DNA from 3 places in the Desulfitobacterium hafniense DCB-2 genome. Region 2 is predicted to be linked to each of the others. Evidence: riboswitches for the same ligand, from Rfam matches in the RefSeq annotation. Region 2 holds a riboswitch; each other region holds the start of a gene.
What was found. Region 2 has a riboswitch for glycine ahead of gcvT (glycine cleavage system aminomethyltransferase GcvT). Riboswitches for the same ligand answer to the same signal wherever they lie in the genome.
Positions count from the first base shown of each region.

Region 1: it holds a riboswitch for glycine, as region 2 does, so the genes downstream of both, DHAF_RS05650 (ACT domain-containing protein) here and gcvT (glycine cleavage system aminomethyltransferase GcvT) in region 2, are expected to answer to the same signal.
Region 3: it holds a riboswitch for glycine, as region 2 does, so the genes downstream of both, DHAF_RS24330 (alanine/glycine:cation symporter family protein) here and gcvT (glycine cleavage system aminomethyltransferase GcvT) in region 2, are expected to answer to the same signal.

Region 1 is NC_011830.1:1,217,416-1,222,047, reverse strand. Features, by position in the region: tRNA gene DHAF_RS05665 (tRNA-Ala) at 130-207, opposite strand; gene DHAF_RS05660 (cupin domain-containing protein) at 261-596, opposite strand; gene DHAF_RS05655 (PFL family protein) at 733-2,100, opposite strand; gene DHAF_RS05650 (ACT domain-containing protein) at 2,112-2,414, opposite strand; glycine riboswitch at 2,557-2,647, opposite strand; gene DHAF_RS05645 (flavodoxin family protein) at 2,847-3,500, shown strand; gene DHAF_RS05640 (hypothetical protein) at 3,613-4,248, opposite strand; gene DHAF_RS05635 (hypothetical protein) at 4,322-4,632, opposite strand, start outside.
Region 2 is NC_011830.1:4,286,361-4,290,992, reverse strand. Features, by position in the region: gene ileS (isoleucine--tRNA ligase) at 1-1,072, shown strand, start outside; gene DHAF_RS26625 (sugar diacid recognition domain-containing protein) at 1,343-2,200, shown strand; glycine riboswitch at 2,333-2,440, shown strand; glycine riboswitch at 2,442-2,525, shown strand; gene gcvT (glycine cleavage system aminomethyltransferase GcvT) at 2,638-3,735, shown strand; gene gcvH (glycine cleavage system protein GcvH) at 3,868-4,254, shown strand; gene gcvPA (aminomethyl-transferring glycine dehydrogenase subunit GcvPA) at 4,255-4,632, shown strand, end outside.
Region 3 is NC_011830.1:5,205,097-5,209,728, reverse strand. Features, by position in the region: gene DHAF_RS24340 (MBL fold metallo-hydrolase) at 1-354, opposite strand, end outside; gene DHAF_RS24335 (VOC family protein) at 498-881, shown strand; gene DHAF_RS24330 (alanine/glycine:cation symporter family protein) at 982-2,364, opposite strand; glycine riboswitch at 2,536-2,629, opposite strand; gene rnk (nucleoside diphosphate kinase regulator) at 2,980-3,396, shown strand; gene DHAF_RS24320 (glutamine--tRNA ligase/YqeY domain fusion protein) at 3,492-4,632, shown strand, end outside.

The DNA of each region.
Region 1 (4,632 bases), 2.2 Mb from region 2:
CGATATTATTGGCATGGTTAAGAATTCGTTTTATGCTTTTTGTAGACATATCTGTTAATAAAACAAAGACGGTATAAATCTGAACATACCTAAAAATGGTCAGATATTATACCGTCATTTATTTCATGATAGAGATGATAGGATTCGAACCCACGACTTCTTACATGCGAGGCAAGCGCTTTCCCACAGTGCTAGAGCTACATCCCCACGTCTTTAGCTAAGAGACAGGCTCCCGCGTCTGCCTCATCAAAATATTATTCCTAGTACTTAATCACCGTCAAAAGCATTTTAAACCGTTTCCTGGCTTCCAAACCGTGGGGAACGTCGGAGGGCATGATCAGGGTCTCTCCCTCTTTCACGATCAAGACTTTATCTCCGATGGTGATTTCCGCTTCGCCATCCAGAATCTGCACCATGGCGTCTCCCGAAGTGGTATGAGTGCTGATTCCCTCCCCCTCATCCAGGGAAAACAGGGTAATGCTGACGATAGGAGTCTGAGCAAGGGTGCGGCTGATCACTTGTCCCTGTTGGTAAGTAATCAGCTCTTTCAGGTCCAGAACTTGGGAAAACTCAATATTTTTCATAATTTGTGCCATTATAAAATCCCCCTTTTTCCTGCAGGCCATTTGCTTATGATTCAATCATTTGCTTATGACTTATTCTAACCTGAATTACCCTAAAAAAATGTGATTGGAATCACTTTCCAATTCTCTTTTTCAGCAAAGGACAATTTTAGTTGGATAGACTGGTTATGGGGGCAGGAATTCTGCCGCCCCGCCGGATAAATTCACGGGAAGAGAAGGGGTTCAGCTTAATCACCGGGGCGCTGCCCAGCAGTCCGCCGAACTCAACCCGATCCCCCACCTTTTTGCCGATGGCCGGTATCACCCGTACCGCGGTTGTCTTCTTATTAATCATGCCGATAGCAGCCTCGTCGGCGATAATCCCGGCGATGGTTTCCGGCTCCACATCTCCGGGGATAGCGATCATATCCAATCCCACCGAGCAAACACAGGTCATGGCCTCCAGCTTCTCGATGCTCAGGGCGCCGACTTCCACAGCTTCGATCATGCCTGCATCTTCGGAGACAGGGATAAAGGCTCCACTTAAACCGCCCACATGGGAGGATGCCATGGCTCCTCCTTTTTTCACCGCATCATTAAGCAGGGCTAAAGCAGCCGTGGTCCCATGGGCGCCGCAGCGTTCCAGTCCCATGTTCTCAAGAATTTCTGCTACACTGTCTCCCACAGCCGGGGTCGGTGCCAGGGAAAGATCCACAATGCCGAAGGGAACCTGCAAAGCTTGGGAAGCTTCTCTGCCAATCAATTCTCCCATGCGGGTAATCTTAAAGGAGGTTCGTTTAATGAGGTTGGCCAGTTCTCCCAAATCCGCCTGGGGGCTTTTCTTGACGGCATGGGCAACGACGCCGGGACCGCTGACCCCCACGTTGATCACCGCCTCCGGCTCTCCCACGCCGTGAAAGGCTCCGGCCATGAAGGGATTATCCTCCGGGGCGTTGCAGAAGACCACGAGCTTGGCTGCGGCGATGCCATCCTGAGCCGCTGTCCGCCGGGCGCTGTCCAGGATGACTTCCCCCATCCTCAGCACAGCATCCATATTGATTCCGGATTTGGTGGAACCGATATTCACCGAGGAGCAGACAAACTCTGTCTCCGCCAAGGCTTGGGGAATCGCTTCAATTAAGGAGCGGTCTCCCTTGGTTAAGCCTTTTTGAACGAGGGCGGAAAAACCTCCCAGGAAGTTAATCCCCACCGTCTTGGCCGCTCTGTCTAAGGCTTTAGCCAAGCGGACCATTTCTTCGGGATTAAAGTTGGAGCCTAAAAGGGCCACCGGAGTTACCGAGACTCTTTTATTGACAATAGGAATGCCGTAACGAGCGGCTAAGCTTTCCCCTACACTGACTAAATGCTCAGCTTGACGGGTAATTTTATCGTAGATTTTTTGTTCCACCTGTTGTACATCATCTCCGGCACAGTCCAACAGACTTATGCCCATAGTGATGGTACGGATGTCTAAATTCTCATTTTCCACCATTGCAATGGTTTGCAGTATTTCCTGAGGAGCCAGATGCATTTTCACTATAATCCCCCCTATACTCGATGCATGAATTCAAAAATATCTTCATGCTGGACATTGACCTTTAAGCCCCGGGCTTCTCCCTCGCTTTGCAATTGCTTGGTGAGCTCGGTTAAGGAGGAGGCCGTGGATTGAGTAACATCCACGATCATAATCATGGTGAAAAAACCCTGGAGAATAGTTTGACTGAGATCCAGGACATTGATGGATTTTTCAGCTAAGCGCCCGGTCAGCCAGGCGATAATTCCTATTTGATCCTTGCCTAAGATGGAAATAATCACGCGATTGGACGTATCACGGGTTGGTTCTAAGCTCATTTTTCTTTACCCCTTTTCTTTTTTGTTTTTTTCCTTTCTTTTCACCAATAAAAAAAAGCCAAATCTTAAGTTTGACTCCGGTACACGAGCATTTGCGAACCCGCTTATTGGCAGTTATCGCCTGCCTTAGCATCGTTCACAAACTATGCGCTCTGTCCTTTTGCCTGAGAGATTGAACAGCTTTGCTGTCTTGCCCCTTCGGCGTCCTTGCGGAACTCTCCAGAGTTCTGTCCGTTTTCAGTTCATCATGGTTAGCTTACCCTGTTCTCCTGAAAACCTCATCCAGTTATTCACTTCTTTTCAGTATTATAAACATCCTTGCTCATAATTGCAAACCTTTGTTTTTAAGACTCTCCCTAATATAATAGAAGTGAAGGTAAATTACTGCTCAATTAAGCAAACCCATTAACATAAGGAGTTGAGGTATTGACTATGAAGGTTATTGCTGTTAATGGCGGCCCCCGCAAGCAATGGAACACGGCTACATTATTGCATAAAGCCCTTGAAGGAGCGCAATCTGTAGGTGCCGAAACAGACCTGTTTCATCTTTATGATCTGAATTATAAAGGATGCATCAGCTGCTTTGGGTGCAAACGCAAGAACTCCAGCCGGATAGGGCATTGTGTCCTTAAAGATGAGCTGACCCCCCTTTTGGAAGAAGTGCTGAAGTGCGATGCCCTGCTGCTGGGTTCGCCCATTTACTTTGGCAATGTCACCGGAGCAATGCGCTCCTTCCTGGAGCGGCTGTTTTTCTCCCTTCTTTCCTATAATGAAGGCCAGCGTACTTTTTTCCCAAGAAAAGTGGCCTCAGGTTTTATCTACACGATGAATGTTCCCGAAGATTTCCTGCCTCAGCTTGGTTACGAAGCGGTTTTTAAAGCCAATGCCCGCAGCCTCGAACTCCTTAATGGACCTTCCGAATATCTCCTGGCCACAGATACCTATCAGTTTGACAACTACTCCAACTATGAAGCCTCTCGATTTAATGAGCAGCATAAAGCCCAGGTGCGCCAAGAGCGATTCCCTCAGGATTGCCGGCAAGCCTTTGACCTGGGAGCCAGGCTGTCCGGGCGTAATGCTGAATAGATCGTGAAAACTCTCTCCCTCCCCTATTTTTAATATATTATGGTTTGGCGGATTGGTTTCCAAACAAAAACGCATCCCAAATTGCGGATGCGTTTTCGCCTGTTTATCGCCTTTAATCCAGATATTGAGATTGGGTCAACCTGATCATCTCCACCTTAGAATCCGGCTTCACATTCGTATTGACCAATTGGTTATCTTCCCTGTTATAGTCGAAGATCATGAGCTGACCATCCTCCAGCAGATAGAAGCCTTCCAGAGGTCCTTCACCATGTCTGCTTTCAAAGGGTTTGTATTTGTCAGCATACACGTCCTTAATTCTCTCAGCGGTATCTCCTACCTTGGCACCGAGGTTGGTGGCGAAGTCCGCGGCAATAGCGTCAATCTCCAGCACTTTGCCGGAATCTTTTCCGACAATGAGCCTGATGCCTTGCTTATACTCTCTGCTGTACCAGGCTTCAGGGAAATGCCCAGGCTCATCATAGAAAGTTTCTTGATAGTCCTTGCCTAAGATTTTCTCTGCCTGGCTGAAGGGATCGCCCAGATGGATGTTTCCCAGGCTGGCACTTTGTTCTGTCTCGTTACCTTGTCCTACACCAGGGCCTGTCTGTCCTTGGTCCCCGACCGGCAAATCCGTCCCTACCTGCTGCCCGGGTTTATCCAGATCAGCATTTTGATCCTGGGGCGTCTTGGCCGCACAACCCGCCAGTAAAAGCACTGAAGCCAAAATAATCAGGAATCTCTTAAACACTGTGCATCACCTCGGTAGTTCTTCTTAACAGAGAGTATCTCCATCCCCATTTCTTTTACTCTTTTCACTGGGATTATTTTTTGCTCCGGGAAAGAGTGCGCTTTACTCCAAAAGCCCCTCCTCCCAGAACTACCGCAGCACCTAATCCATAAAGCATAGCGTCGGAACCTTCTCCTTGAGCCTCGTCACTTTTAGCGGAAACACCCTCCGCCTGCGCCTCATTCCTTGTCTCCCCACCGGAAGCCAGAGGATTCACAGCCGGCTCAGCTCCGCCTGCAGCTGCGGCTAAAGGCGAAGCGAATTCCCCTTCAACCACTTTCACCTTTTCCTTACCGAACCTATCATAAAGATATTGAGCACTTTCTTCACTATAAGGCTGAATGC
Region 2 (4,632 bases):
GTCCACATCGGTAGCCGCTTATGGAAAAGCTCCTTATAAGGCAGTTCTGACTCATGGTTTCCTGGTGGACGAAAAAGGACGCAAAATGTCTAAGTCCCTGGGCAATGGAGTGGACCCCCTGCAGGTAACGAAGGAGATGGGGGCGGATATCTTAAGACTCTGGGTGTGCGCCGCCGATTATAAGAACGATGTGGCGGTATCACCGCGGATTATGAAGCAAATGTCCGAAGCCTATCGCAAGATCCGCAACACCTTAAGATTCCTGCTGAGCAATCTCAATGATTTTGATCCGGCCAAGGACCGGGTGGCTTACAAGGATTTGCCGGAGATTGACCGTTGGGCTCTGCTGCAGCTGGGCAAAGTGACTCAGCGGGTATTGCAGGGGTACGAGAAGTACGAATTCCACTGGGTTTATCATTCGGTGCATAACTTCTGCGCTGTGGAACTAAGCGCCATTTACCTGGATATCGTGAAAGATCGGCTTTATGTGGAAGGAAAGAATTCCACTCTGCGCCGCGCCTCTCAGACCGTGCTCTACGATGTTCTCAATGCCCTGGTACGCTTGATGGCGCCGGTGCTGACCTATACGGCGGATGAGATTTGGCCTTATGTCCCAGGGGTGCCCGCTGGTTCCCATGTCCAAACTGAGGAAATGCCCGAGGCCCTTCCGCAATGGCTGGATGAAGCGCTGGAGAAAAAATGGGATACTCTGTTGGCGGTCCGCTCCGAGGTAACAAAAGCCTTGGAAAAAGCCCGTCAGGATAAATTGATCAACCATCCTTTGACAGCTCAGGTAGACCTGTATCCCAATGCTGAGCTGGAAGGATTCTTAAGAGGTATTCCCAATCTGTCGGAAATCTTCATCGTCTCGGCAGTTCAGCTCCATAGTGCAGGCGAAGAGAAGCCTGAGGGCCTGAGCATGGCAGAAGACCTGGCTGGTTTCGGTATAGCCGTGAACTCGGCGGCAGGAGAAAAATGCGAGCGCTGCTGGATTTACGATACAGGAGTTGGGGAGAATCAGGAGCATCCCACCCTCTGCCCCCGCTGTGCCTCTGTTGTAAGCCATCTCTAAAAAATAGCATTTCTTCAATATTTCCATTAAATAAGACTTGGGCGGTACCATCTGCTCAAGTCTTGTTTAATGTATCTAAAACGATAACGTTTATTATTAAGGGCAAATCCATGGACAATAGTTTGAATACTTAGTATTATATTTAGTGATGAAAACCAGTGGATTTATTTGTCTAATTTTTAGGATCAGGTACTAAATTGCACTTGATTTTCTTCTGGGATTTTGAATTAAATGCTCAAATTAAGACCTGCAGAGGTGGGAGTGAAGAGAATGAGGCTTACAGAAAGTCTGGCCAACCGGATTGTGGATTTGATTTATACCGAAAGTGGGTTTCATGGCATTGTTTGTGACGCTACGGGGACCATTATCGCCGATTCGGCTAAACAGCGGGTTGGCATTGCCCATGCGGGTGCACACCGCATCATGACGACCTCTATCCAAGACATTAAAATCACTGCGGAAGATGAAATGAATTCTCAGGGAAAACAACGGGAAGGCATGAACATTGCCATTGTCCTCGAGGGGGAAAAGCTGGGGACCTTTGGCGTGGCCGGCCCTTTGGATAGCGTTAGTCCTGTAGCGAAGGTCACAGCGGCGATGATTGCTTTTTTACTCCGGGATGAGGAGCTGAAAGAGGTTCTCAAGGCTCATGTGGAGAGGATGGGAGAGGCTCTGGAACAAGCGGCTGGGGCTATCCAGGAAATGGCGGCTTCTTCGGAAGAGGTGGCGGGGGTGAGCCAGACTGTGGCTACGGTAGCCCAGAATGCCAAAGAGCATGTTAAGGCCACGGAAGGTGTCACCGAATTCATTCGCCGGGTGTCGAAGCAGACCAATCTTTTAGGGCTTAATGCGGCCATTGAAGCGGCCCGTGCCGGAGAACAAGGAAAAGGATTCTCGGTAGTGGCGGGAGAAGTGCGCAAGCTGGCCGATGAAAGCAACCGTTCAGCCAATGAAATCAATAATTTGCTGAGCACCTTTCAGGATACCATGGAAGAGATCGCCAATGGGGTGTTTCAAAACAATGTCATAGCTCAAGAACAAGCTAAGGCCACTCAGGAGATTGCTCAGATGGTGGAGGAGCTGCAGCAGGTCGGCACTGAATTAAACGAGCTGGCCCACAAGCTGTAAGAAATAATCATTGTACATTTAATTATTTCATAGAAATGGGATATTTGTGTAGACGAAAATCGGTTTGCTGACTATAATAAAAGCAGGTAAATATAGTCAATCTATATCAGGTAAAAATACATATGGCTTCGAATGATTCCAGTAGGAGAGACTCGACATCCTGAGCGCCGAAGGAGAAACTTCCTGAATGTCGCCTGTTCAGAAAGGGAAACTCTCAGGCAAAAGTACTGCTGGAAGACGAAACTCTGGAGAGCTTCTCAGCGGAGAACACCAAAGGGGTAGCCCGCAAGCAAAGGGTAAATCTCTCAGGTCAAAGGACAGAGGTAGCGCGACGTGCTATTCTCTGTTTTTTATTTTACCCATTTCTTTATTTTCCCTATGTTCAATAATGTTTTTTCCGGTTTTGGTTAATACTCAATTCTAGGGAGGTGTCCTAAGTGACGGAACTAAAAAGAACACCACTGTATGAGCAGCACCGCCGGGCCGGTGCGAAGCTCATTGATTTCGGCGGCTGGGAAATGCCGGTTCAATACGCCGGAGTCATTGAGGAGCACAAGGCCGTGCGCAGCAAAGCGGGGCTTTTTGATGTCTCTCATATGGGTGAGGTGGAGTTGAAGGGAAAGGATAGCCTTGCTTTTTTGCAGTACCTATTGACCAATGATGTGTCGCGAATTCAGGATAACCAGATTCAGTATTCCCCCATGTGCACCTCTGCTGGGGGTGTGGTGGATGATCTGCTGGTCTATCGTTATAGCCGGGAGCATTTTTTGCTGGTGGTCAATGCCTCCAATACGGATAAGGATTTTGCCTGGATGCAGGCTCAAGCTGAGGGCTTCGAAATAAGTCTGGAAAATCGCTCCGGGGACTTTGCCCAATTGGCTTTGCAAGGCCCTTGGGCGGAGAAAATCCTGCAAAAGCTGACAAGTATGGATTTAGCACAGATCAACTACTATTGGTTTAAGCATGGGGAAGTGGACGGAGTCCTTTGCCTGATTTCCAGGACAGGTTATACCGGGGAAGACGGCTTTGAAATTTACCTGCCTCCCGAGCATGCTCCCCGGATGTGGGAAAGAATTCTCGAGGTTGGAGGGTCGGAGGGAGTTCAGCCCATTGGTCTGGGCGCCCGGGATACTCTCCGTTTTGAAGCCAGGCTGCCTTTATACGGCAATGAACTGGGGCCGGATATCACACCTTTGGAGGCCGGGCTAGGGTTTTTTGTCAAGCTGGAGAAGGATAACTTTATCGGTAAAGAGGCGTTATCAGCCCAGAAGGAAAAGGGAGTGCCGAGAAAGTTGGTAGGCCTGGAAATGATCGAACGGGGCATAGCCCGCTCCCATTATCCCCTTCAGAAAGAGGGTAAAGAAATCGGCTTTATTACTTCAGGTTCTTTTTCACCTACTTTAAACAAAAACATTGCCCTTGGCTTGATTCCCCCGGAGTATGCTCAAATAGGGGAAACCTTGGATGTGATCATTCGTGGGAAAGCCGTTAAAGCCCGGATTATTCCTTCACTGTTCTACAAACGGCAGGGGTAAAGCGGTGCGAAAATCGTCCTCGCCGGGCAAGGCAGGTTTTAAGTGCTGCAGAGCACTGGGGATGTTAAAAAACACGATTAAATGGGGTTAGGGACCTGTTCCTTTTCCCCGCAAAATAAGGAGGATGATAGTATGAATCCAGTAGAATTAAAGTACAGCAAATCTCATGAGTGGGCTAAGGTCGAAGGAAATACTGTGACTTTGGGGATTACGGCTCACGCTCAGGACAGCTTAGGAGATGTGGTCTTTGTGGAGCTGCCTGATAACGATACCACGGTGGTGGCCGGGGAGGCCTTTGGAACCGTTGAATCCGTCAAGGCCGTGTCGGATATGATTGCTCCGGTCAGCGGCAAGGTTATCGATTATAATCAAGAGGTGCTGGATTCTCCGGAACTTCTCAATGATGATCCTTATGGTGAGGGATGGCTGATTAAGGTGGAAGTGGATGATCTGACGGTATTGGATGAACTCTTATCAGCCGCGGAATATGAGGCGTTTCTTGCGGAGGAGGGCCAATAAATGAATTATGTGCCGAACACGGTGGACCAGCAGGAACAGATCCTCACCCGGATTGGCGTGGGCTCCCTTGAAGAGCTTTTTGCGGATATCCCGGAAAGCGTTCGGCGCCAGGCCCAATTGAAGATTCGGGAAGGGCTGTCTGAGCTGGAACTGGTAAAATATATGGGCAGGCTGGCTGCAGAGAATAAAACGGTGGAAGAGTATACCTCTTATCTGGGAGCGGGGGCTTATGAGCATTTTATCCCCAGCTATGTGGATCAGCTCTTGCTGCGCTCGGAGTTCTATACGGCCTATACCCCTTATCAACCGGAGATCAGCCAAGGGACCTTGCAGGCCATCTATGAGTTCCAGACCCTTGTCTGTGAGCTGACCGGAATG
Region 3 (4,632 bases), 920 kb from region 2:
ACCCGCATCGGTAGACCCATAGGTTCTAATGGTCAGGTCATGCTGATGAACTTCTTCATAAGGGGATAAGAAAGTAAGGTTCTCCTGGCCTGGAGGCAGTTGAGGATGGCCCTGGATATCCGAGCTGAGGATATAGTGAGTATTAGGATAGTGGGTTTGCCACTGGAAGATTTCAGGATTGTAATGATCCGGATGGACATGGGAGGAAAAAACAGTGATCTGCTTATGGCTGGGCAACTGGACTTGACCTTGATAATAGTCAAAGACAAGGAACTCCCTATCGGTTTCCACGATGAAACCACTGTGCTGAATATACTCAATACGAAGTCCTAGCTTTTCGAGGGGAGCTTTCATAAAAATCACCTCATCTAAAATGATCGGAAGATTGTGTTCTCTATAAAAAATTACTATAATATGGATGAATATGCAAGACAATAGAGAGTTTCGTCGATAATTAATTCTCGGAAAAGAAAGCGTGTCTAAAATAAACGAAGGGGATGATGGCCATGAAATTTAAATTTACACACAATAATATCAATGTGCTGAACCTGGAGAAAAGTCTTAAATTTTACGAAGAGGCATTAGGGTTAAAGGAAGTCAGGCGTATAGCTCCGGAGAGCGGGGAATTCATTATTATTTATCTGGGGGATGGGGTAACCGCTCATGCCTTGGAACTTACCTGGTTAAGGGATAGAACAGAACCGTATAATCTGGGCGATAATGAGTTTCATCTGGCCTTAACGGTGGATGATTTCCAGGGAGCTCATGAACACCATCAAAAAATGGGCTGCATCTGTTATGAAAATGAAGCCATGGGGATCTATTTTATCAATGATCCGGATAACTACTGGCTAGAAATTCTCCCCAGTTCTATGGGATAGGATAAGGCACAGAGAGACACCTCTCCGCAAGGGAGAGGTGTCTCGTAGTTTGTCATCTATGCGAAAACTATCATTGAGCAGACTGAGCTCCACCGAGAGCTTATTTATTCTGAATGACGGGGATGGGCTCATCAGAGGCTTCATCCAGACGATCTTCCCATAGATACTTCCTGGTTTCCGAGACAATAACTCCGCTTAAAAGAAGGAGTGCCACAAGGTTGGGAATAGCCATCATAGCGTTCATTGCATCCGCCAAATCCCAGACGAATTGCAGAGTGACCAAAGAACCGGCTAAAACAGCGAGAACCCAGAGGAGGCGGTAAGGGAGGATGCCTTTTTTGCCAAAGAGGTATTCCACAGCTCTTTCACCATAGTAAGACCAGCCCAGGATGGTAGAGAAAACAAAGGTCAAAAGCCCGAAGGTTAAAACGATAGGGCCAATTACTGGAATCTGGCTAAAAGCCATAGAAGTTAAATCACCGCCTTTTAACCCTTCGGCGGCGGTCGGGTTGCTAAGGACACTGCTGACCACGACCAGACCGGTCATTAAGCAGACGACAACGGTATCCCAGAAGGTACCGGTGGCCGAGACGAGAGCCTGACGGACAGGATTCCTGGTCTGAGCGGCGGCAGCGACGATGGGGGCGGAACCCAAACCGGATTCATTGGAGAAAAGACCCCTGGCAATCCCGTAACGGGCGGCCATGATGATACTGGCACCGACGAATCCGCCGCCGGCTGCAGTGGGGGTGAAAGCCGATTCACAGATCAAGACAATGGCGGGCCAGACATAGGAGGCGTTTATAATCAGGATAATGATACAACCAAGGACATAGGCAATCGCCATAAAGGGGACAAATTTTTCACAGACCCGGGCGATCCACTTCACTCCGCCGATGATTACAATTCCAGTGAGGGAAGCTAAGAGAAGACCGGTAATGATAGGGTTGACGTTAAATTGAGAATTCAGCATGCCGGAAATAGAATTAGCCTGAGTCATATTGCCAATACCAAAGGCGGCAATAGAAGTAAAGATGCAGAAGAGTACAGCCAGCCACTTCTGGCCCAGGCCTCTTTCCAAAGCATACATAGGGCCGCCCAGCATGGTGCCGTCAGCGGTTTTAACCCGGTATTTCACCGCCAATAAGGCCTCCCCATATTTGGTGGCAATTCCGAATACCCCGGTGAGCCAGCACCAAAGTACGGCACCGGGGCCGCCTAAAGCCACGGCCGTAGCTACCCCGACGATATTACCGGTTCCGATGGTAGCGGCGAGAGCGGTGGTCAGAGCTCCGAATTGGCTCACATCGCCGCTGGCATCAGGATCCTTCGTAAGAGATAATTTGATCCCCTTAAAAATATGCCTTTGAATACCACGAGTACGAAACGTAAGGAATAAGTGCGTGCCAAAAAGCAAAGCAAGCATCGGTGGGCCCCAGAGATAGTCGTTCAGCCAGACGATAAAATTATGCAAGGCATCCATTGAGTGTTCCTCCTTTAATCTCTCTTTTCGCATCTCTCTGCACATCTCCGTTGCGGCAGCCTCCCGCAAAAAGGATGGCAATTTATATATAAAAAGAGTCAATCCTTAGCGATTGACTCTGAATATTCGGACGATAGGTACAAAAGTAAGAGATTGCTCTGTAGCAGTCCCTGTTCCTTCTCTGTCCTTTTGCCTGAGAGATTTAACAACACGTCATTGTATTGCCCCTTCGGCGCTCTAATCGAGTCTCTCCAGAGTGCTGTCAATTTACGGTCCCTGACTTATTCCAGTCACCTGAAAGTTTCAACTTCTTCGGCGGGCCGTGCCCTTCTCCCGTAAATCTCATCCAGCATTCCTATGCAGTTTTTCGTAAATTCCAGATTGCCACCGCATTTTCTGGAATTGTATCTATAATTATAATTACCGCTCCCATTTTATTCAAGAATTATTTTTGGGAATATGCCTAACATTTACTTATTATAGAAAATAGTATATAATTAAAATGGTTTAGTGATTTTCCCTTTTTTGAAGTACATAAACTTTTGACAGCGGCTATCTGGCGATAGTCGCTCTATATTTAGCTATTCATCATTAGAAAAGGAAGGTTCAGGAGAAATGAGTAGAAAGATCAGTATTACAGCTGTGGACCGTGAGCGTCTGCTCAAACTTATCAATAAGGAAAGAGAGTTTGGCAGCGCTAAAAACAAGGATTACTTAAAAGATCTTGAGCATGAGTTAAATGGGGCGGATGTGGTGCCTTCTGAAAAGATCCCAGGGAATGCCATCACCATGAATTCCAGAATCTTGCTGAAGGATCTGGAGACAGGCGAAGAAACCGTCTATACTTTAGTGTATCCTGAGGATGCCGATCTTCTGGAGGATAAGATTTCAATTCTTGCTCCCGTAGGGACGGCTATTCTGGGCTATCTGGAAGGAGATATCATCGACTGGAAGGTTCCCGGTGGTGTCGTCCGCTTTAAGGTGGAAAAAATTCTTTATCAGCCGGAGGCTGCGGGAGACTATCATTTATAAGCAGCAATGGGTGAAGGACGAGAATTCGGGTAACACTACTGGAGAGGTCTTCCGTTACAGTAGGAGATAAGATTCCCTAGGAAAGGTTGGTATTCGTGGATAACGAGAATAAATCCTCTAATTTTTTACGCAGCATTATCCTTGAGGATTTACGGGAGGGAAAGGTAGAAGAAATCACGACACGGTTTCCCCCCGAGCCCAATGGTTACCTGCATATTGGGCATGCTAAATCCATCTGTTTGAACTTTGGTTTGGCCGACGAATTCAAAGGAAAAACCAATTTGCGGTTTGATGATACGAATCCGGTCAAAGAAGATACTGAATATGTAGAATCCATCAAAGAAGATGTCAAGTGGTTGGGGTTTGACTGGGACAACCTCTTTTTCGCTTCCGATTATTTTGCGGAGATGCATAAGCGAGCCGTTCTGCTGATCGAAAAGGGCAAAGCGTATGTTTGTGATTTATCCGCTGAGGAGATTAGAAAAAGCCGCGGCACCCTGACTGAGGCCGGTAAGGAAAGCCCTTACCGCAACCGCAGCGTGGCCGAGAACCTGGAGCTCTTTGAGAGAATGCGTCAAGGTGAATTTAAGGACGGAGAAAAGGTTCTCCGGGCTAAGATCGATATGGGCTCACCTAACATCAATATGCGGGATCCTGTCCTTTATCGGATTGCCCATGCCACCCACCATAATACAGGGGACACATGGTGCATCTACCCCATGTATGATTATGCCCATCCTTTAGAGGATGCTATCGAAGGGATAACTCACTCTATCTGTACTTTAGAATTTGAAGATCACCGTCCCCTCTATGATTGGGTCGTTCGGGAATGTGAGATGGAACATGTCCCACATCAATATGAATTTGCCCGCTTAAATATGACCAATACGGTGATGAGCAAGCGCAAGCTGAAGCAGCTGGTGGACGAAAAAGTGGTGGATGGTTGGGATGATCCCAGAATGCCCACCATCTCCGGGCTGCGCCGCCGGGGATATACCCCTGAAGCCATCCGCAATTTTGCCCAAGCCATTGGTGTGGCCAGAGCGGACAGTGTGGTGGATTCCAAAATGCTGGAGCACTTTATTCGGGAAGATCTGAAGCTCAAAGTGTCCCGGCCCATGGCGGTCATCCGTCCCTTGAAGGTGGTCATTACCAATTACCCGGAAGGCCAAGTGGAAAGGCTGGATGCCGATCACAATAAAGAGAACCCTGAGATGGGGAAACGCAAGATTCCTT